Regions from separate parts of the Halopseudomonas sp. 4NH20-0008 genome, predicted to be linked through region 1. Evidence: predicted binding sites of a transcription regulator. Region 1 holds the regulator's gene; each other region holds the start of a gene.
The links. The regulator FliA, encoded in region 1, starts transcription of late flagellar genes. The targets are predictions, from matches to a motif close to CTAAAGTTTNNNNNNNNNNNGCCGNTAA.
Positions count from the first base shown of each region.

Region 2: a site for FliA is predicted at 2,128-2,155, ahead of AC27HQ_RS06780 (methyl-accepting chemotaxis protein). Genes of this name have one in related genera too.
Region 3: a site for FliA is predicted at 3,097-3,124, ahead of AC27HQ_RS07900 (methyl-accepting chemotaxis protein). Genes of this name have one in related genera too.
Region 4: a site for FliA is predicted at 2,416-2,443, ahead of AC27HQ_RS09555 (flagellar protein MotY). Genes of this name have one in related genera too.

Region 1 covers NZ_BAAJMD010000012.1:52,044-57,028, forward strand. The annotation lists gene AC27HQ_RS12730 (chemotaxis protein CheA) at 1-366, opposite strand, end outside; gene AC27HQ_RS12735 (protein phosphatase CheZ) at 394-1,188, opposite strand; gene AC27HQ_RS12740 (chemotaxis response regulator CheY) at 1,210-1,587, opposite strand; gene AC27HQ_RS12745 (RNA polymerase sigma factor FliA) at 1,781-2,518, opposite strand; gene fleN (flagellar synthesis regulator FleN) at 2,515-3,342, opposite strand; gene flhF (flagellar biosynthesis GTPase FlhF) at 3,374-4,732, opposite strand; gene flhA (flagellar biosynthesis protein FlhA) at 4,784-4,985, opposite strand, start outside.
Region 2 covers NZ_BAAJMD010000005.1:70,990-75,974, reverse strand. The annotation lists gene AC27HQ_RS06795 (aminotransferase class V-fold PLP-dependent enzyme) at 1-177, shown strand, start outside; gene AC27HQ_RS06790 (VC0807 family protein) at 270-995, opposite strand; gene AC27HQ_RS06785 (calcium/sodium antiporter) at 1,089-2,063, opposite strand; gene AC27HQ_RS06780 (methyl-accepting chemotaxis protein) at 2,193-3,812, shown strand; gene AC27HQ_RS06775 (AMP-binding protein) at 3,867-4,985, opposite strand, start outside.
Region 3 covers NZ_BAAJMD010000006.1:113,650-118,634, forward strand. The annotation lists gene dnaX (DNA polymerase III subunit gamma/tau) at 1-199, opposite strand, end outside; gene AC27HQ_RS07890 (hypothetical protein) at 320-1,024, opposite strand; RNA gene ffs (signal recognition particle sRNA small type) at 1,175-1,271, opposite strand; gene AC27HQ_RS07900 (methyl-accepting chemotaxis protein) at 1,362-3,008, opposite strand; gene AC27HQ_RS07905 (AEC family transporter) at 3,155-4,084, opposite strand; gene AC27HQ_RS07910 (thiopurine S-methyltransferase) at 4,086-4,742, opposite strand; gene AC27HQ_RS07915 (potassium/proton antiporter) at 4,857-4,985, shown strand, end outside.
Region 4 covers NZ_BAAJMD010000008.1:17,775-22,759, reverse strand. The annotation lists gene AC27HQ_RS09570 (TAXI family TRAP transporter solute-binding subunit) at 1-364, opposite strand, end outside; gene rnt (ribonuclease T) at 612-1,283, opposite strand; gene pyrC (dihydroorotase) at 1,310-2,344, opposite strand; gene AC27HQ_RS09555 (flagellar protein MotY) at 2,480-3,331, shown strand; gene AC27HQ_RS09550 (argininosuccinate synthase) at 3,425-4,678, shown strand; gene gloA (lactoylglutathione lyase) at 4,857-4,985, shown strand, end outside.

The DNA.
Region 1 (4,985 bases):
TGCTTCAAGCAAAGCGGGGTCTGCAGGACGGGGCTCTTCACCCTCGCGCACCTGGCTGAACATTTCATTAACACTGTCGAGGGCCTGAAGGACGACATCCATCAGCTCTGAATCGACTTTGCGCTCACCCTTGCGCAGAATATCGAAAACGTTTTCGGCTATATGGCAGCAACCAACCAGGGCATCCAGCTGCAGGAATCCTGCTCCGCCTTTTACCGTGTGGAAGCCGCGAAAAATAGCGTTGAGCAGATTCATGTCATCGGGACGATTCTCCAGCTCGACCAGCTGTTCAGACAACAGCTCGAGAATCTCGCCGGCTTCTACCAGAAAGTCTTGAAGAATTTCCTCATCCGCATCAAAACTCATGCATCCACTCCCGGGTCGCGCTTGTTGTTAGAAGCCCAGACTGGAGAGAAGATCGTCCACTTCGTCCTGTCCGGATACTACGTCTTCTCTTGTATCGGCATGAATCTGCGGACCTTCACCCCTGGGTGAAGTTTTTTTCGCTTCGACCGGCTCTTCGGCATGAGCAATCCCGGCCATGCGGTCCACATGTCCCGCCATGCGAACCAGGTTCACCAGACTTTCTTCAACATCATGGACCAAGGTAATAACACGTTTGATCACCTGGCCTGTAAGGTCCTGGTAATCCTGCGCCATCAGAATATCGTTGAGTTGTGCGCTGACTTCAGTGCTCGAGGTTTCGGTTTTCTCAAGGAACTCACCGATACGACGGTACAGATCACGGAATTCGCCCGCGGCCATTTCACGGCGCTGCAGGCGCTCCCAGTCAGCACGCAGCACGCTGGCTTCCTGGCCCAGGGCCGAAACGATGGGGGCACTGCTTTCCACCAGATCCATAGTGCGATTGGCGGCCTTGTCGGTCAGCTGCACCACATAATCAAGGCGGTCTGATGCATCAGAAATCTTGGAGGTTTCGTTTTCGTCGCCCAGTGCGTGGGTGGTATCGATCTGAAAATTGACAATGGCGTTGTGCAATGCGCGGGTCAGTTGTCCGACCTCATGGTAGAGACCGCGATCACGTGCCTGGTTGATGGCATGAATGACCAGAATGGCCTCACCATAATGACCTTGCTCCAGATAATCGACCAGTTGCCGCGCGTTGTCTTTCAGGGAATGTTCAAATTCCTGAGCGGTTGCCTGGCCGGGATCCTTACTTAGTGCCATAACCTGTACCCCGGTGTGTTGTCATTTGGCCTGGACGCGCTCAAAAATCTTTTCGATCTTTTCTTTCAACGCCTGGGCGGTAAAAGGTTTGACCACGTAGCCATTGACTCCGGCCTGAGCCGCTTCAATGATCTGATCGCGCTTGGCCTCAGCCGTCACCATGAGAACAGGCAAATGCTTCAGACGTTCGTCGGCACGCACAGCGCGCAACAGGTCAATGCCGCTCATGCCCGGCATGTTCCAGTCAGTAACCAGGAAGTCGAAACTGCCGCTCTGCAACATCGGCAATGCGGTATTGCCGTCATCAGCCTCGGCGGTATTGGTGAAGCCAAGATCCCGCAGCAGGTTCTTGATAATGCGTCTCATCGTCGAGAAATCATCCACGATGAGGATTTTCATGTTCTTGTCCAAGTCGACCTCCGTACACACCAGGAAGAGTGCTGTCACACACCCCGTTAACCTACTGGCCAAACAAGCCTTCAGATCCCGCTGATGCCAGTGTAACCGCAGCGGCAGCGCGGCGCTGCCCCATCTGACATGCAATGCTTATTTTCCAGGCCAACCGGGCATTGTCCGGATGCTGGCAACAAAATCAATCGTTATGCCATCCTGACAGTCTTGAACGCAGCCTGGCGGCACATTGGCTGTGCAACTGGCTGACTCTTGACTCGCTGACGCCCAATACCGCGCCAATCTCCTTGAGATTCAACTCTTCCTCATAGTACAGCGACAGCAGCAGCCTTTCGCGTTCTGGCAAACCTTCTATCGCCTCAACCAAAGCCGCTCTGAAACGCTCGTCCTGCATGCCTTGAAAAGGTTCTTCATCACTGTGAGCATCGGCACGAGCGCCGCTCTCGAGCAGGTCGTCAAAGCTGAACAACTTGCTGCCGGCAGTATCGTTGAGAATCGCATAATAATCTTCAAGGCTCATCTCAAGTTCGGCCGCAATCTCGTGATCTTTAGCATCCCGTCCCAGGCGCGACTCGACCGCTCTGACCGCGTCAGACACCATGCGGGTGTTACGATGAACCGAACGGGGCGCCCAGTCACCCTTGCGCACCTCGTCAAGCATGGCACCACGAATGCGGATGCCGGCATAGGTTTCAAAACTGGCACCCTTGCCATTATCGAATTTTCGCGAAGCTTCCAGCAGGCCAATCATGCCAGCCTGAATCAGATCATCAACTTGCACACTAGCAGGCAGGCGGCCCAGCAGATGGTAGGCAATACGCTTCACCAGGGGGGCAAACTGGGCAACCAGCTGGTCCTGATGTTCAGATGAACATTGTGCGCGTGTATACATGCTTACCCCGGCTGCGGCCTGCGTCATAGGCCCGTTCCTGTCTGCTGGACAAGGCGTTCGACAAAAAACTCCAGATGCCCGCGTGGGTTGGCCGGCAAAGGCCACGCATCGACTTTCTGGGCTATGGCTCGAATAGCCATGGACGCCTTGCTACGCGGGAAGGCTTCATACACAGCCCGCTGTTTTTGTACGGCCTTGCGAACATTCTCGTCGTAGGGCACGGCACCCACATACTGCAGCGCCACATCCAGAAATCGGTCAGTTACCTTGGTCAGTTTAGCAAAGACTGTGCGACCTTCCTGCGGTGTATGCACCATGTTAGCCAAAACCCGGAAACGGGTCATGCCATAATCCCGATTGAGCAGCTTGATCAGCGCATAGGCATCGGTAATCGAGGTGGGCTCATCGCATACCACCACCAGCACTTCCTGGGCAGCACGGACGAAACTGACCACCGAGTCGCCAATGCCTGCGGCCGTATCGACAATCAGCACATCGATATTGTCACCAATATCACTGAATGCCTGAATCAGGCCCGCATGCTGCTGGGGGTTGAGGTTGACCATGGTGGCGGCACCGGAGGCCGCCGGAACAATACGCATCCCGCCCGGGCCAGTGATCATCACATCACGCAGTTCACAGGTGCCTTCGAGCACGTCGGCCAAGGTGGCTTTGGGCTTGATACCCAGCAGCACATCAACATTGGCCAGGCCAAGGTCGGCATCCAGCAACACAACGCGACGCCCCAGCTCGGCCAAGGCCAGACCCAGGTTGACCGAGACGTTGGTCTTGCCGATGCCACCTTTGCCGCCGGTAACTGCGATAACCTGAACCGGATGTTTGCTACCCATCTGCGTTGATTACCTTATTATCGTTTGTGAATCAGCTTGCACGCTGATTATGGAGTATACCGGCAAACACGTCTGCCATGTCCTGATCGGCCGGTGGCTCGTTTCCAGCCAGGGTAACGGCCCGACTGACCAACTGATGACCAACGCCACAGGCGATATCATCAGGGATACGCTGGCCATCTGCCAGATAGGCTACCGGCAAACCCTGCTGCATAGCCAGCCCCAATGCCTCGCCCAGTGTTGCCGCCTCATCCACCTTGGTCAATACGCAAGCGTCAAGACCACAGCGCTTATATGTATGATAGGCGGCTTTCAGAACCTGGTATTGACTTGTGGCAGCCAAAACCAGCAACTTGCTGACCTTTTGGCCCAGCGCAGCCAATTCACTGAGCTGGCTGTGCAGATGCGGGTCCTGAGCTTGCAGGCCTGCAGTATCCACCAACACCAAGCGCTTACCGGAAAATTCGCGCAGCACATCAGCCAGGCTGTTCTGCTCGTCCACCACCCGCACCGGCACATTCAGAATCCGACCCAGGGTACGCAGTTGTTCGTGGGCACCAATTCGGTAGGTATCCATGGTAACCAGGGCCACATGCTGGCTACCGTGCTTGAGCACGTAGCGGGCGGCCAGCTTGCCCAGGGTTGTGGTCTTGCCAGCCCCGGTCGGCCCGACCAGCGCCACGACACCGCCACGCTCGATCAATTCATCACGCATGACCGGCAGGCTGTGGGCCAGGTGGGCCAGCAGCATGCGCCAAGCCTGTTTGGTGTTGGGCTCGTTGTCGACCAGGCGCAGCAGTTGCTGACTCAGCTCAGCCGGAAAACCAAGCTGCGTCAGGCGACGCCAGAGACTGGCCTGACGCGGTTGGGTTTGATGCATCTGCCCCCAGCTCAGGCTGCCTAGTTGCGCCTCGAGCATCTCCCGCAGACCTGCAATCTCGGCGCGCATGTCACTGATGCTGCCCGCCTCGGCAGCTGCCGCATACCCGCGCGCCGCAGGCTGAGCCTGGACCGCGCCGTTAACCGGCTGTGATTCTTCGCTGTTCAGGCGTTCCAGCAGATCACGGGCCACGCTGGATCCTGATTCAACCGCCTGACGCATGGTGTCGCCAAACAACTGACGGTTGACCTTGGGGCCACCTGACATCTGTTCGCCAACGGCCAATTGAGCCTGGGCAGTTACAATGCGTTCCTGGGTTTTTCTCAGCTCCAGATCCAGGCCAGGCGTCGGCGGCGTCAGGCGCGGAGCGTCAAAGTCGAGGGCGGCGGTCAGTTCCACGCCGCCAGCGACGCGCCGATTGGCAATGATCGAGGCATCACCGCCCAGCTCGTCTCTGACCAACTTCATTGCCTGACGCATATCGGCGGCAAAGAAACGTTTTACCTTCATGGCTGACCCACCTTGCTCATTCATCTGACCGCCCCTTTATCAGAGGTTGGATTAACTCTGGCCTACGGTAGCGACTATGGTGACCTGCTTGCTGTCCGGTATTTCCTGGTAGGACAACACATGGGCGCCAGGGGCCGCATAGCGTACAAATTTGGCCATCATGCCGCGGATCGGACCGGCTACCAGCAAAATCGCCGGCTTGCCTTGCAACTCCTGCCGCTGCACCGCATCGGCCAGAGAGCGCTGGAGTTTT
Region 2 (4,985 bases), on a different contig from region 1:
ATTCAGAACGGCAAGGCCTTCGGCGCCCTGGGCCTGCAAACGGCTGCTGGCGTCCCGCTGATGTGTGACGAGCCGGCCAGCTTCAAGACCTTCCGCATCGGCCTGTTCGGCCTCGACAAGCTGCACAATATCGAGCGAACGGTGGGGAGTCTGCGCAAGGCGTTGGACGCGCTGTGAAACAGCTGCAAGCTTCAAGCGGCAAGCCACAAGTAAAACCTTAAAGCGAAATACCTTGGTTTGCTTGTAGCTTGCGGCTTGCGGCTTGCGGCTTAAGGCTGCTTTTCCGCTGCCTGCACCGCGACTATCTCCTCCATCTTCAACCCGGTCAGACCATGGATGGTGCGCCAGAGGTAGAAGAGGATCAGCATCATCATGATCATCGAGGGGATGGCAATCATCGGGTAGCTGACCAGGGTCATGCGCCCCAATTCTTCGTTGAAGGCCTGGGTGCCGGATGGACTGACGACAATCCATTTGGCCAGGATAAAGTTCATGACCGACGAAAAGAAAAAGGTCCCGGCCAGAAAGTAGGTGGCCTTGAGCAGCCGCAGGTCAAAGATCCCCAGCAATCCGCGCTCGGCCAAACGCTCATGGATCAGGTCGACATTCAGCACCTTCTTGTTGTACAGCAGGGTACGGATCAACGGATAGCGGGTCCGTGTCGAGATCAATACAGCCAAACCAATGACGCCCGGTACGGCCGCCTCCTTGACCGCCAGCCACTGCGGGTCAAGCTTCAGCAAACCTATGCCGCCGGTCAGGAACACACTGACCACACCCAGCAAGGCAATGAAATTGAATTTGCGATAACGACCCAGCTCGAACAGACCCCAGCCCAGTGGAAAGGCCAGTGCCACGACCAGCGCCAACGTGGCACCAAGATGCTGTTCGCCACTGAACTTCATCAGAATGACGGAGGGGATCAGAATACTGACCAGCATATCCACCATCGGGCGAGGTTTGTGTTGCGGGTACGAAGAAGCGGCGTCAGTCATGGTCAGGTGTATTGCTCTTGAAGTAAGTCGTCATGATACACGTCGAGGGCCCCGCTGCTCCAATCAGAACTGCAGGACATCCTCGTTGAGTACTCATGCCGACATGATTGTCCAGGCCAGATAACTGGTGTAACTGACGTAAACACCGAGCAAAGCCCCGCCCTCAAGCCTGTTGATCCGACCCTGATGCTTGCCGTAGCTCAAGCCCATCAACAGCATGGCCAGCGTCAGAACGAACATCAGCAGCCAATCACGGTACAGCACCACGCTGTCAACGGACAACGGCATGATGCCTGCGGCTATACCGACCACCGCCAGGGTATTGAACAACCCGGAGCCGATCACGTTACCCAGGGCCAGGTCATGCTCATTCTTGCGTATAGCCGCCAGTGCAGAGGCCAGCTCCGGGAGCGAGGTCCCCACCGCCACCACGGTCAAGCCAATGACCAGATCACTGACCCCCAGGCTCTGGGCAATATACACCGCCCCCCAGACCAGAACCCGCGAACTGACGACCAACAGAATCAGCCCGAGAACCAACCAGAACAGCGCCTTGCCAAGCGGCATGGCTTTATCCTTCAGATCAGCGGCCAGGTTGTCACCCATGGCATCGCCGCGCCCGCGCATGCCCTCGACAATAGACCAGCCCATCAACAGGAAAAACGCACCCAGCAAAACCCAGGCGTCGTTCCGACTCAGCTCACCATCAATCAACTGGTAACCTGCCAACAGGGTAATTGCCAGAAGAATGGGCAATTCCTTGCGTACCACCTGCGAATGCACATTGATCGGGCTGATGATCGCCACCAGACCGATAATCAGTGCGATGTTGGTGATGTTGGAGCCGTAGGCGTTACCCAGGGCAAGACCCGGATTGCCCTGGGACGCAGCCAGAGCGGATACCACCATTTCCGGCGCCGAGGTACCAAAGCCGATGATCAGCATGCCAATCAGCAGGGGCGGCATACCGGCGTGGGTCGCCGTGGCCGATGCGCCATCAACAAACTTGTCAGCACTCCAGACCAATAAAATCAAACCACCAATCACCGCAGCCAACGCGAGTAGCATTTTGTCCGTTCCTTTGTTGAGGGGTGTCTATTATGAAGTATGGAGCCTGAATACAACCACAGCCATCAAGTAAATGTGCAGTTTGCCGACACTCTATAGCTAACGCATTTTATTCGCCAGGAGCTCACCATGCTCAGTTCGTCCCTGCGAGCCCAAACCCTGACTTTGCTCGGCGCCAGCCTGGCGTTGATGTTGCTTATCTCGCTGTTAAGCCTGCTGTCCCTCAGTGGCGGATTGCGCACCTACCAGGCGCTGCTGGACGGCCCGTTGGCCTCGTCGATGCTGATCAACGAAACCAATGTTGCCTTCAAGAGCCAGGTACAGGAATGGAAAAATGTGCTGCTGCGTGGCGGCAGTACTGAAGATCGTGACCGCTACTGGAAGCAATTTCAGGAGCAGGAGCAAAGTGTTCAGGCGCTGCTTAGCCGCGCCGGCGCCATGACCAGTGATACCGACATGCGCCAGCGCATTACCGCGCTGCAAGACGAGCACCGGCGCCTGGGTGAGGGTTACCGTCAGGGCCTGCAAAGCTTTATCGCGGCGGGCTCGGATCCCGCCGCGGGTGATCGCGGCGTACGCGGCATCGACAGGGCCACCAGCGACCAGTTGCAAGCCCTGGTGGTCGATCTGGCCAGCCAGGCGGAGCAACAGGCCGAGCTGGTTAGCCGCGGGGCAAAACGCGCATTCTGGATTGGCCTGGGCATCCTGATTGGCGCCGCCGTCTTCGTTGGCCTGATCAGTTCATGGCTGGTCAACCGTCGTCTGGTCAACCCTATTACCCGGTTGATCCGCCAGATTGAACAACTTAGCCAGGGCCGGATTGGTCAACCCTTTGTCAGCCAGCGGCGCGACGAGCTAGGTACGCTGGCCACTGCCGCCAATCAGTTGCGCGGTTTTCTTGCCGATACCTTCAGTCGCCTGCAACTCAGTACTGAAGAGCTTGACCGCGCCAGCGGTGAGCTGAACACCATCGCCACCCGTATGGCGGCTGGCAGCCGGGATCAGTTCAACCGCACCGATCAGGTCGCAACAGCCATGCAGGAAATGTCAGCCACAGCGGCCGAAGTCGCCCGACATGCAGCCGAGGCGGCCCAGGCCGCCAACCAGGCTGATGAGAATGCGCAACAAGGTGAGCTGGTCATGGAGACGACCATCAGCGCCATGCATCGTATGCTCGGAGAAATTGAACGCACCACCGATGTGATTCAGCGGCTGGAGGGCGACAGCCACCGAATTGGCAAGGTCCTGGAGGTGATTCAAAGCATCGCCGAGCAAACCAACCTGCTGGCCCTGAATGCGGCCATAGAGGCTGCCCGGGCAGGCGAGGCGGGCCGCGGGTTTGCCGTGGTCGCAGACGAAGTGCGTACCCTGGCGAAACGCACCAGTGACTCAACCGCAGAAATCCAGCAGATCATTCACAGCGTGCAGCAGGGCTCCATTGAGGCCGTCAAAGCCATCGAAAGCGGCCAGGTCAGCAGTACCGAAGGCATGCAGCAGGTCAATCTGGCGGGCGAACGGCTTCGGCAGATCACCCTCGCGGTAGAGTCGATCCGCGACATGAACCAGCAGATCGCCACGGCCGCCGAGGAGCAGACCAGCGTTGCCGAAGATATCACCCGCAATATCACCGAGATCACCCAGATTGCTGCGGCCAACCAGGCGGATGTGGATCGCACGTCCCAGGCCAGTACGACCTTGCACGGTCTGTCTGGCGAGCTCAGTCAGTTGACGACCCGACTCTCTGCCTGACGACTAAGCCCCTGCTGGCATCTCAGCAGGGGCGTGGCCTGGTAGCGTCAGCACTCAGGCTCGGGCGCGCTGACGCTCCTCTTCGACCAGTTCCTTTTTCGACAATTTGCCCACGGGGGTTTTCGGCAGCGCGTCTCGAATTTCCATGCCAGCCAGCCGCTCATGCTTACCCAGACGCGATTCGAGAAAGGCCTGCAGGGTAACAAAATCGAAGGGCTCAGCACCGGCCTTGAGCTTGATAAAGGCCTTGGGCGCCTGGCCGCGATAGGCATCATCAATACCAATGACGGACACTTCCTCAACCGCAGGATGCTCGTAGATAGCCTCCTCAATCACCCGTGGATAGACGTTATAGCCGCTGCACAGAATCATGTCCTTGGTACGGTCGACAATGTAAACCCAGCCCTCTTCATCCATGTAACCGACATCACCGGTACGCAGAAAACCATCGGCTGTCATCGCCTCGGCTGTGGCATCCGGTCGTTTCCAGTAGCCCGTCGTAATATTCGGGCCGGCAATACAGACTTCTCCCGGCTCGCCCGCCGGCATCTCGTTATGGCTGCCATCCAGCGCCAGAATCTTGATCCGGCAGCCCGGTACCGGCAAGCCGCAGGAGCCAGGATGCGGCTGGGCTTCCTTGGGGGTAAAGGTACCGCTGGTGGTGGTTTCAGTCATACCCCACCCCTCACGCAATGCGCACCCGGCTACCTGCTGATAGCGCTGCTGCACATCCAGCGGCAAAGGCGCACCACCGGAGTTGCACATTTTCAGCGAGGTCAGATCACGCTGGGCCGTCAGCGGGTGTGCCAACAGACCAATAAACATGGTTGGTACACCGGGGAAGGTGGTAATGCGGCTGTTGTGAATCTCATTCAGTACAGTTTCGGCATCAAAGCGCGGGTGAAGATAGACCTCTGACGCCAGACGCAAGCTGAACAACATATTGATCATGAGCGCATAGATATGGAACGGCGGTAGCACCGCCAGCACGCGTTCCTGACCCGGTTGCAACGAACTGTCCAACACCTCCTGCAGCTGCGCACAGGAGCACGTCAGGTTGGCGTGGGTCAGCATAGCGCCCTTGGGCATGCCGGTCGTGCCGCCAGTGTATTGCAACACCGCCAGGGTACTGTGCGGGTCGGCTAGCGGGTACTCGGCAAAGTCGCCATCATT
Region 3 (4,985 bases), on a different contig from region 1:
CGGTCTCGCAGTTCAGGCACTTGGCCAGAATGCGCGCAATGGTGGTCTTGCCGACGCCGCGGGTACCGGTGAACAGGTAGGCGTGGTGCAGACGATTGTGATCCAGGGCGTTGATCAGCGCCTGCAAGACGTGAGTCTGGCCGACCATTTCGCGGAACAGGCGCGGACGCCATTTACGGGCAAGAACCTGATAACTCATGGGCGGGGGCTTATCCACATCGGTCGTTCATGAAGCGGCTACTGTACCCAATGCCGACCGACATTGCGAGACGCAAAGCCACCGTTGAACACCTTGTACCCTGGCAGTCAGGCCGGGGCCTCATGCCCGGCTGAGACTGATCCAGGTTGCCAGGCCCTTGGCCAGCAAGCGACCGTCAGTATGGTAGATGGCGGTACCCGCCTGATGCTTGCGTCCGTCGTGCGTCAGCGCCCAGCCCATGACCAGCAGCGGCTCGGCAACCGGCACCGGGGCATGCTGCTCAACGGCGAAACGACCGAGCAATGCCGGCCCTGATTGCGCGTTGACGGCAAAGTAGCCTGGGCAGTCCAGCGCCGCCCAGACAAAGGGTTTGAGCAGATTGCCGCGCTCGTCAGCCAGGTCGGCCGGGGCCTGCCAGCGGGTGGCCACCAGCCCCTCAGCCAGCGGACCGGCAAATATCCGCAAGCCGTCGCCCGGCCTGCGATCCGGACCGCAGACAAAGCAACCAGGCAGATTGTGCATGCTGAAGCCAGCGTAGTGTGGCTCCGCCGCGGCAACCTGTTCAAGGTCAGGCATCGGCGGCACATCGAGTTCAAAGTGGCAGGGAACGGCACTGCCAATCCGCTGCTCATCCAGCCATAACTCAGCGCCACTGTCCGTCGTGTGCAGTTGCATCGGCGTATCCAGGGGCGGCGGGGCGTGCAGCGTAACCTGACTGTTGCCCTCAATCATGGACGCCAGACAACCGGCCACATAGCCACCATTACCGCTGGCCGGCGGCCCACAAAAGCGCTTGTCGATAATCAGATTCAAAGGAGTACTCATGGGCTTTGCTCAATACTGGGTATGCCACTTTCTACCCCCTGACAGTTCGACAAGGCAAGACTTCAGGCACAGGATTGAGCAGCGCAATACCGGGGTATCAATCAGCAGGGTGTCGCAAGGGAGGGGGGACCAGAGCGTTATGGGTGGCAGCCCCGCCAGCCACACCCCGGCACACGATATAACCGCTGTGGCTGCTCCCTTCCGGGCCTGACCAGGTTCGCGGCTGATCGTTGCGAGGGGACCGACGGGGCCACCATAACGAACCCGCACTGGGCGGGCCGCGCTATTGTAACGGCTTGGTTGCAGGATACAACCGCTTTTGCGCTGTAGGTTCTGATCAGGTCCGGAAGCGCCCCACCTGTTGCTGCAGCGCCGACGCCAGACGTGCCATGGAATCGCTGGCCTGGCGACTTTCCTCGGAACTTTGCGCAGCCTGGTTCGACAGATCGCGTATGCCACTGATATTGCGCGCAATCTCTTCGGTGGTTTTGCTCTGCTCTTCACAGGCAGCGGCAATCTGCGCAGCCATGTCATTGATTCGCACCACCGACTGCGAGGTTTCATTCAGTGACTGCTCGGCGCCTGCTGCCTGCTCGACACTCTGTGCAGCCAGGGCTGCACCACGCTGCATGACACTGACGGCCTGGGCGCTGCCGGACTGCAGGCTCTGGATCATCTGCTGGATATCCCGGGTCGAATCCTGGGTCCGCGCAGCCAGCGCGCGCACCTCATCAGCAACCACGGCAAAGCCGCGACCCTGCTCCCCGGCACGGGCAGCCTCGATGGCGGCATTCAGCGCCAGCAGGTTGGTCTGCTCGGCAATGGCCTGAATGACGCTCAGCACGCCGCCGATCTTGTCACTGTCCGCTTCCAGGTGGTTGATCACCCCTGCCGCTTCTTCCACATCAGCAGCCAACCGGCGGAGGGCGTTCATGGTCTGCCCGACCACTTCAGCTGCAGCATGACCCTGACGGTCGGCGGCACTGGCGGCGTCGGCGGTACTGGTGGCGTTGTCGGCCACTTCGTGAATGGCCGCACTCATTTCTGTTGCAGCGGTGCTGACCTGGTCAATGGCATGGTACTGCTCATTCACCAGTCGATCCTGGCTGGCGGCAATGGTGCTCATCTGTTCGGATGCCGAGGCCACCTGCAAAGTGGAATCAGCCACCTGCTGGATAATCGACTGAAGTTGCTGCAGGAACTGATTGAAGGCCAGTCCGAGCTGGCCCAGTTCATCCTCGGAGACTACATTGATGCGCTTGGTCAAATCGCCCTCGCCATCGGCAATATCGCGGATGCGCGCAAGCACGTCCTGCAAGGGCTTGATGATCAATCCAGGAAAAACCACAATAATAAGCAAGCACAGAATCAGCCCGACTATGACCACCATCAATACGAGGGAATTACTCTTGCTGGCCACAGCATCGGCCAGAACTGTTTCGCTAGCAGCCTCCTCGTCAACCAACTGGGTCATCTGGTCAATCAGCTCACGTGCTGCTAGAAACTGTTGATAACCTCGCCCATAGCTCAGCTCGTTGGCTTCCTCAAGATCAGCGGGATCCCCACTGCCAGCCAGTCGAACGATCTGATCAGTGGTTTGTTTCCATGTTCCAAAAGCGGCTTGAAAATCAGTACCAAGACGCTGGCCGGCTGGTGATTGGGTGGCACGAACAAAAACCATCACCCGATCCGATGCTTGCTTAAGATTGTCGTCATGCTCAGACAGCCTTTCAGCAGCGGTCTGGCCGCTGTCATTCGCCAACATGCTGCGCTCTGCGGTCAGCGCCTGATACAAGTCACGGTCAGCCTCCAACAAAGTCGAACTTTGCGGTAACAGCTCTTCCGTCATCCGCTTGAGCCTTTGATCCAGACTCGTAACAGCCCAAAAGGCTGTGAAAGCAAGGGCTAGGAAAAGTGCTGCGACTACCAACAGCGGCAGCGTCAACTTCCAACGAAATCCCATGTTTCTAAAAAGGCTGAACATCTGGCGTCTCCCCAATAAACAAAGTCTGGCTGCAGGAACAAGATATAAATACCTAGCCAAACCGACAAAATAGTCACCACTGTTGGCTTTATCGGCACCCAGTGTCAAAAGATTAGCTTAGATATCCAGTTCTTTCAGAAAGACTGTCACCGCAGGCTTGAGAGCACAAGAACGGCCATCAGAGGAACATAAACAAGCGCCAGCACCGTGCTGAGTAGCGCAGTACCGGCAACCTGCCGCGGCGAGCTATCCAGTAGCGTCGCGATAACCACGGTATTGGCGGCGATAGGGGTAATCGAGATAAGAAAAATGGCCTGATAAACCGGCAATCCATACCAATGTAAAAACTGGCTGTCGAGCCACCAGAACAGCAGCGCCAGCAACGGCCAACTGACAAATTTCCCGAAGAAAGCCAAGGCGGTAAAGCGCAGGTTTCCGGCCAAACCGCGTAAACTGAGGATACCCATGCCGATGATCATCATCCCCAGAATACTGTAGGCGCCACGCATATTATCGAATAGCGGCAGGAATACTGTTGGCATAGCGATCTCGGCCTGATTGAGCAGGACCGCCAGCACGAAGGCATACAGTGAGGGCAGCCGGACAACCTTGACCAGGCAATCGCGCACACCGAATCGGCCGCGCGCCGCCAGATAAAAACCGACACTGTTCTCGAACAAGGTTGTACCCAGCATACAAACAATATACAGGCTCAGGCCTTGCTCACCGAACAGCAACAAAGCCAGGGGAATGCCGAAGTAGCCGGTATTACCGGTCCCCACCGAGAGCGGGATAAGGTTGGCGCTGGCATCGCCAATCCAGCGACGAGCCAGCCACAGATGCACCAGCGCCACCAGCGTGCAAAAACTGAATACCAACAGGGGCAACAGCAGTACCGGAGGACTCAGCGGCGCGTTCAATACCCCGGCAAACACCACCGTCGGGGTAATGATGTACATCATGATGCCGGCAATGTGTTTGCCGCTGGCCTGAAGAAAACGCCCTGCCAGCCAGCCCAGCGCCACCGTCAGGTACAGCGGCAGCAACTTGATCAGCAGTGTCAGGATCGCCGTCATGTCAGCTCGGTGACTGGATCAGATAGACCCGTTCGCTCAAGGCGGTCATGCCCTGCGCCTTGAAGACCTGATGATCATCTAGGACATCCTGCTCGTCGAGCAGACTGATTTGGCAACCGGCGAAGAGTCGGTGAACTTCATCGTCAGGCACACTGAAAGGCGGCCCCGGCCGCTGTGCCTGATCATAATCCAGGGTGATCAACAGCATACGCCAGCCGGTCGGCAGCTGCGCGCGCAGATGGGCGGCATAATCCCGGCGCAGTTCGACCGGCAGGGCAATCAACGCGGCGCGATCATAAACCGCAACCACCCCGTCCAGATCCCGTCGCTGCAGGGCAAAGAAATCACCGCAATAGAGCTTTAGCCCCTGCTGCTCTCCAACCTGAAAGTCATAACGCTCTCGCCAATGCAATTGCAGGCCCTGTTCAGCCTCAAAGGCATCCAGTGCCGCGCGTGACAGTTCCACACCACAGACCGCGTAGCCCTGTTGCAGAAACCAGAGCATATCGATGCTTTTGCCACACAGGGGGACCAAGACACGCGCGCCGTCGGGCACGGTCAACGCAGACCACCAGCGCGTCAACAATGGATTGACCCGAGATTTGTGAAAGCCGATTTCACCCAACTGCCAACGTTGATGCCAGAACTGCGCGTCCATATAACCCTCTTCGTGTTGATGCAATTAACTGACTATTCAGCTTTTTTCTCCAATAAAGATACCCCAGCCTCTATAGTATTGGGAGTCTCCCACCGTCATGGGTTCCTTGTCTGCATGGATTACATCAACACCCTGTTTCTGATTGGCGCTCTGCTGTTGTGCGCCAGCATCCTGGCCAGCTCGCTGTCGTCGAAACTGGGCATCCCGCTGCTGCTGGTATTTTTGATTATCGGCATGGTTGCC
Region 4 (4,985 bases), on a different contig from region 1:
CACCATGCAGGGCGAACATGGCCCGCATATCGGAGTAGGGGCCTGCGTCAGCAAAGTTTTCTACGCCAGCGTAGGCCTTGTACTGCACATCAGATTGGACCACACCCATATTGAAATCACCGCCCCGAATACCGTTGACGTTGGCCACCGAGCCGCCGCTGGAAGGCGCGTTGCAGCGTATGCCATGGTCACTCGTGTTGCGATTGATCAGACGGCAGACCGATTGGCCTACCACATAATAAACGCCGGTCTGGCTGCCAGTACCGATGGTCACGAAATTCTGCTGGGCCATTGCCGGGGTCGCGGTGAGAGCGGCGCAGCCCAGGGCCGCCGAAAACATAAGGGCGAGGGATTGACGTTTCATGGGAAGACTCCTGTTTATGGATTGTCTGAGGAGGAAGCCGGCACGGTGTGTCGATTTCTCAAGGAACCAATGTTGATTATCGGCGCTTGCCGTATTGGAAACATGCACTTAAGTGTAGTGGAGAATTTCATTCCTACTGAAAATAACCAGCCTGCTTGAGACAGGCAAGTTATTAAGCCACTCGAGGTGGCTGAATGTGACAGGGTTTGCGTGGGGGAGGAGCGCGGACGGGTCTTGTTCACCAAGATCAGGCGGGTGGCCAGCCACCCATTTCCCGCCAGCGGTTGACGATGCCGCAGAACAGTTCGGCGGTTTTTTCCGTGTCGTAGCGCGCCGAGTGTGCCTCGCGGCCGTCAAAGTCGATATCAGCTGCAGAGCAGGCCTTGGCCAGTACGGTTTGCCCATAGACCAGGCCGGCCAGGGTAGCCGTATCGAAACAGGAAAATGGGTGGAAAGGGTTGCGTTTGATCTCGCAGCGCTCGACGGCGGCATTCAGAAAACCGAGATCAAAAAAAGCATTGTGACCGACCAGCACCGCGCGATTGCAGCCAGCCGATTTCACCGCCTTGCGCACGTGCCTGAAGATTTCACCCAATGCATGCTCTTCACTGACGGCCATACGCAGCGGATGGTCCAGCTTGATGCCGGTAAACTCCAGCGCGGCAGCCTCGACGTTCGCTCCAGGGAAAGGCTCGACGCGAAAAAAGTGCGTTTGATCAGGATAGATCATGCCTTCTTCATCCATTTCAATGGTCGTCGCAGCGATTTCCAGCAGGGCATCTGTAGCCGAGTTGAAACCGCCGGTCTCGACGTCCACCACTACCGGCAGAAAACCGCGAAAGCGGTAGGCCATGGGTGGCTTGAGACCTTTGCTGCTGGGTTCCTGTTGCTCTTCGTTATCGAACTCGAACTCGCTCACGGGCGATCCTTAGTCAGGTGGGGCTATCAGGCAAGACGCCAGCGGATGGATTCACCGGCGCGCAACGGCACAACCAACTGGTCACCGAAGGGCAGGGTGGCGGGTGCCGTCCAGCTGTCACGCAGCAGCGTGATGCTGTCAGTGTTGCGCGGCAAGCCATAAAAGTCAGGGCCGTGGAAGCTGGCAAAGGCTTCGAGCTTGTCGAGAACGCCCAGGTCCTCAAAGACTTCGGCGTACAGCTCAATGGCGGCATGCGCCGAATAGCAGCCGGCACAACCGCAGGCCGCTTCCTTGGCATGTCGGGCATGGGGGGCCGAGTCGGTACCCAGGAAAAACGCCGATGATCCGGATTCCACTGCATCACAGAGTGCCTGTTGGTGGCGTTGGCGCTTGAGAATCGGCAGGCAGAAAAGGTGCGGACGAACGCCGCCGACCAGCATGTGATTGCGGTTGTACATCAGGTGGTGGGCGGTGATGGTTGCGCCCACACGGTCTGATGCAGAGCGCACAAAATCCACGGCATCGGCGGTGGTAATGTGCTCAAACACGACCTTCAGTGTCGGAAAGCGCTGGATCAGTCCCACCAGTTGCTGGTCGATAAAGGCTTTTTCACGGTCAAAGATATCGACTTCGGCATGGGTCACTTCGCCATGTACCAGCAGCAACATGCCGACCTCGGCCATGGCTTCCAGCGCCGGGTAGATGTTCTCCAGTGCGGTGACACCGGATTGCGAATTGGTTGTTGCGCCGGCCGGATAGAGTTTGGCTGCTACCGCCTGACCCGAACGCGCAGCCTGGCGAATGGTCTCGGGGCTGGTTTGGTCGGTCAGATACAGCACCATCAGCGGGTTGAAGTCCGAGTTGGCTGGGCGCGCAGCAAGAATGCGTGCCTTGTAGTCATCAGCCTGCTGACCGTCGCGCACCGGTGGCACCAGATTGGGCATGACGATCGCACGGGCAAAGCTACGGGCCACATCTGCCACGGTGTGCTTGAGTACATCGCCGTCACGCAGGTGGATATGCCAGTCGTCGGGCCGGGTCAGGGTAAGGCGATCAGTCATCAGGGTGATTCCAGACAGTATCAATGGTGTCATGCTACCGGAATCAACCCGCATTTCACACACTGGAGAGGGTAAAGTTTTGCGTCCGGCGGCCGATGACATCACACAAGTAATTTATTCACGGCGGAGACAAACGTGGCTCGAGCCCTCATACCGACATTGTTGCTGTTGGCCCTGCCAGTCCAGGCCATGACCTTCCAGACGCGCATGGAAGACGTGCAGTGGCTGGTGGAGGGCGATCAGTTCGAGTGTCGCCTGGCCCAGCCAGTCAGTGGTTATGGTCAGGCCGTGTTTGTTCGTCGCGCCGGTGAGCGGCCGGTTTTCCACCTGGAAGCCTGGAGTAATTTGATGCGTCCGGGTCCTGCGCAACTGTATAACGATGTGCCGCCATGGCGACCCAACCGACGCGCCCGCGCTCTCGGGCAGGCGATCATCAGCGATGGCCGCGTGCCGCTGCGGGTACCTCAGCAACAGGCGGCGCAGATGCTGGCTGGCCTGGCTGAAGGCTTGCATCCAACCATTCTTCGCGCCGCCTGGGCCAATGCAACTGAACCGGTCAAGGTCGTTGTATCCAGTGTTGGCTACAGCAAGGCCTGGGACGAATTTCAGACCTGCAGCAGTGGATTGCTGCCGCTGAATTACGATCAGGTTGCCAGCTCGGTGATCAGTTTTGCCGAGGGCGGTACTACCTTGGTTGCGCAAAGCCGTGAACTGCTGGACGTGGTGTTGGCCTATGTGCAGGCTGATAGCGACATCACCGGAATTCAGCTCGACGGGCATTCAGACAACGTTGGTGATCGTCTGGAAAATCGTGAGTTGTCGCGCCAACGCGCCTTGGCTGTACGCGATTATTTGATGGCTGAGGGCGTCAGCGAGGATCTGTTTACCATCCGCTTTCATGGCGAGCGCTATCCGGTTGCCAACAACCGCAATGCCGAGGGTCGAGCCCAGAATCGCCGAGTTAGTCTGACCCTTGAGAAGCGCTGAAGCCTTCGCCTTTGGCTCTCGCTAACCAATGCACCACGCGCCCCTGTGAATCCTCATGTCTGGACGCTAGAATAGTCCCTTGTCCGGCGCCTGTTGCCCGGCGCTGATCAATCTTCAAGGGAGCGCGTAATGTCTGATGTGAAAAAAGTTGTCCTGGCCTACTCCGGTGGTCTGGATACGTCGGTGATCCTCAAGTGGCTGCAAGAAACCTACAACTGCGAAGTCGTGACCTTCACGGCTGACCTTGGCCAGGGTGAAGAGGTTGAACCGGCTCGCGCCAAGGCTCAAGCCATGGGCGTCAAGGAAATCTACATCGACGATCTGCGTGAAGAGTTTGTCCGCGACTTCGTGTTCCCCATGTTCCGTGCCAACACCGTGTATGAAGGCGAGTACCTGCTGGGTACCTCCATTGCCCGTCCGTTGATTGCCAAGCGCTTGATCGAGATTGCCAACGAAACCGGTGCTGACGCCATCTCCCATGGCGCTACTGGCAAGGGTAACGACCAGGTGCGTTTTGAATTGGGTGCTTATGCTCTGAAACCAGGCGTCAAGGTGATTGCGCCCTGGCGCGAATGGGATCTCCTGTCACGCGAGAAGCTGATGGATTACGCCGCCCATCACGACATCCCGATCGAGCGCCACGGCAAGAAAAAATCGCCTTACTCCATGGACGCCAACCTGCTGCACATCTCCTATGAAGGTGGCGTGCTGGAAGACACCTGGACTGAACACGAAGAAGACATGTGGCGCTGGACCCGCTCCCCAGAGACGGCGCCGGATACCCCGACTTATATCGAACTGACTTATCGTCAAGGCGATATCGTTGCCATTGATGGCAAGGACATGTCCCCGGCTTCCGTGCTGGCCGAGTTGAACCGCATTGGTGGTGAAAACGGTATCGGACGTCTGGATATCGTCGAGAACCGCTTTGTCGGCATGAAGTCCCGCGGCTGCTACGAAACCCCCGGCGGCACCATCATGCTCAAGGGTCATCGCGCCATCGAGTCCATCACCCTAGACCGTGAAGTCGCGCACCTGAAAGACAGCCTGATGCCCAAGTATGCCGAACTGATCTACAACGGTTTCTGGTGGAGCCCGGAGCGTCTGATGATGCAACAGATGATCGATGCCTCGCAGGCCAGTGTAAACGGCGTGGTTCGTCTGAAACTGTACAAGGGCAACGTCATCGTGGTTGGCCGCAAGTCTGATGACTCGCTGTTTGATGCCGCCATTGCCACCTTTGAAGACGACGCTGGTGCCTACAACCAGGCTGACGCCGCTGGCTTTATCAAGCTCAATGCGCTGCGCATGCGGATTGCAGCAAGCAAGGGGCGTAGGCTTCTTTGAAGCCTAGCTTCAAGCCTCAAGCTTTAAGCGATAAGCTGCCCGAGGGCTCTGATAGTTTGTGAGCCTGCCTGATAAAAAAGCTTGACAGGCAGGCTCTGAAACCAAAATCGTTGCAGCTTGCAGCTTGCAGCTTGCAGCTTGCAGCTTGCAGCTTGCAGCTCAACCGAAGGTTGCCACTATGCGTATTCTTCACACCATGCTCCGCGTCACTGATCTGGACGCATCGGTTGCTTTTTACACCGACGTGCTGGGTATGACCCTGTTGCGCCGCAAGGATTATCCCGAGGGCCGCTTTACCCTGGCCTTT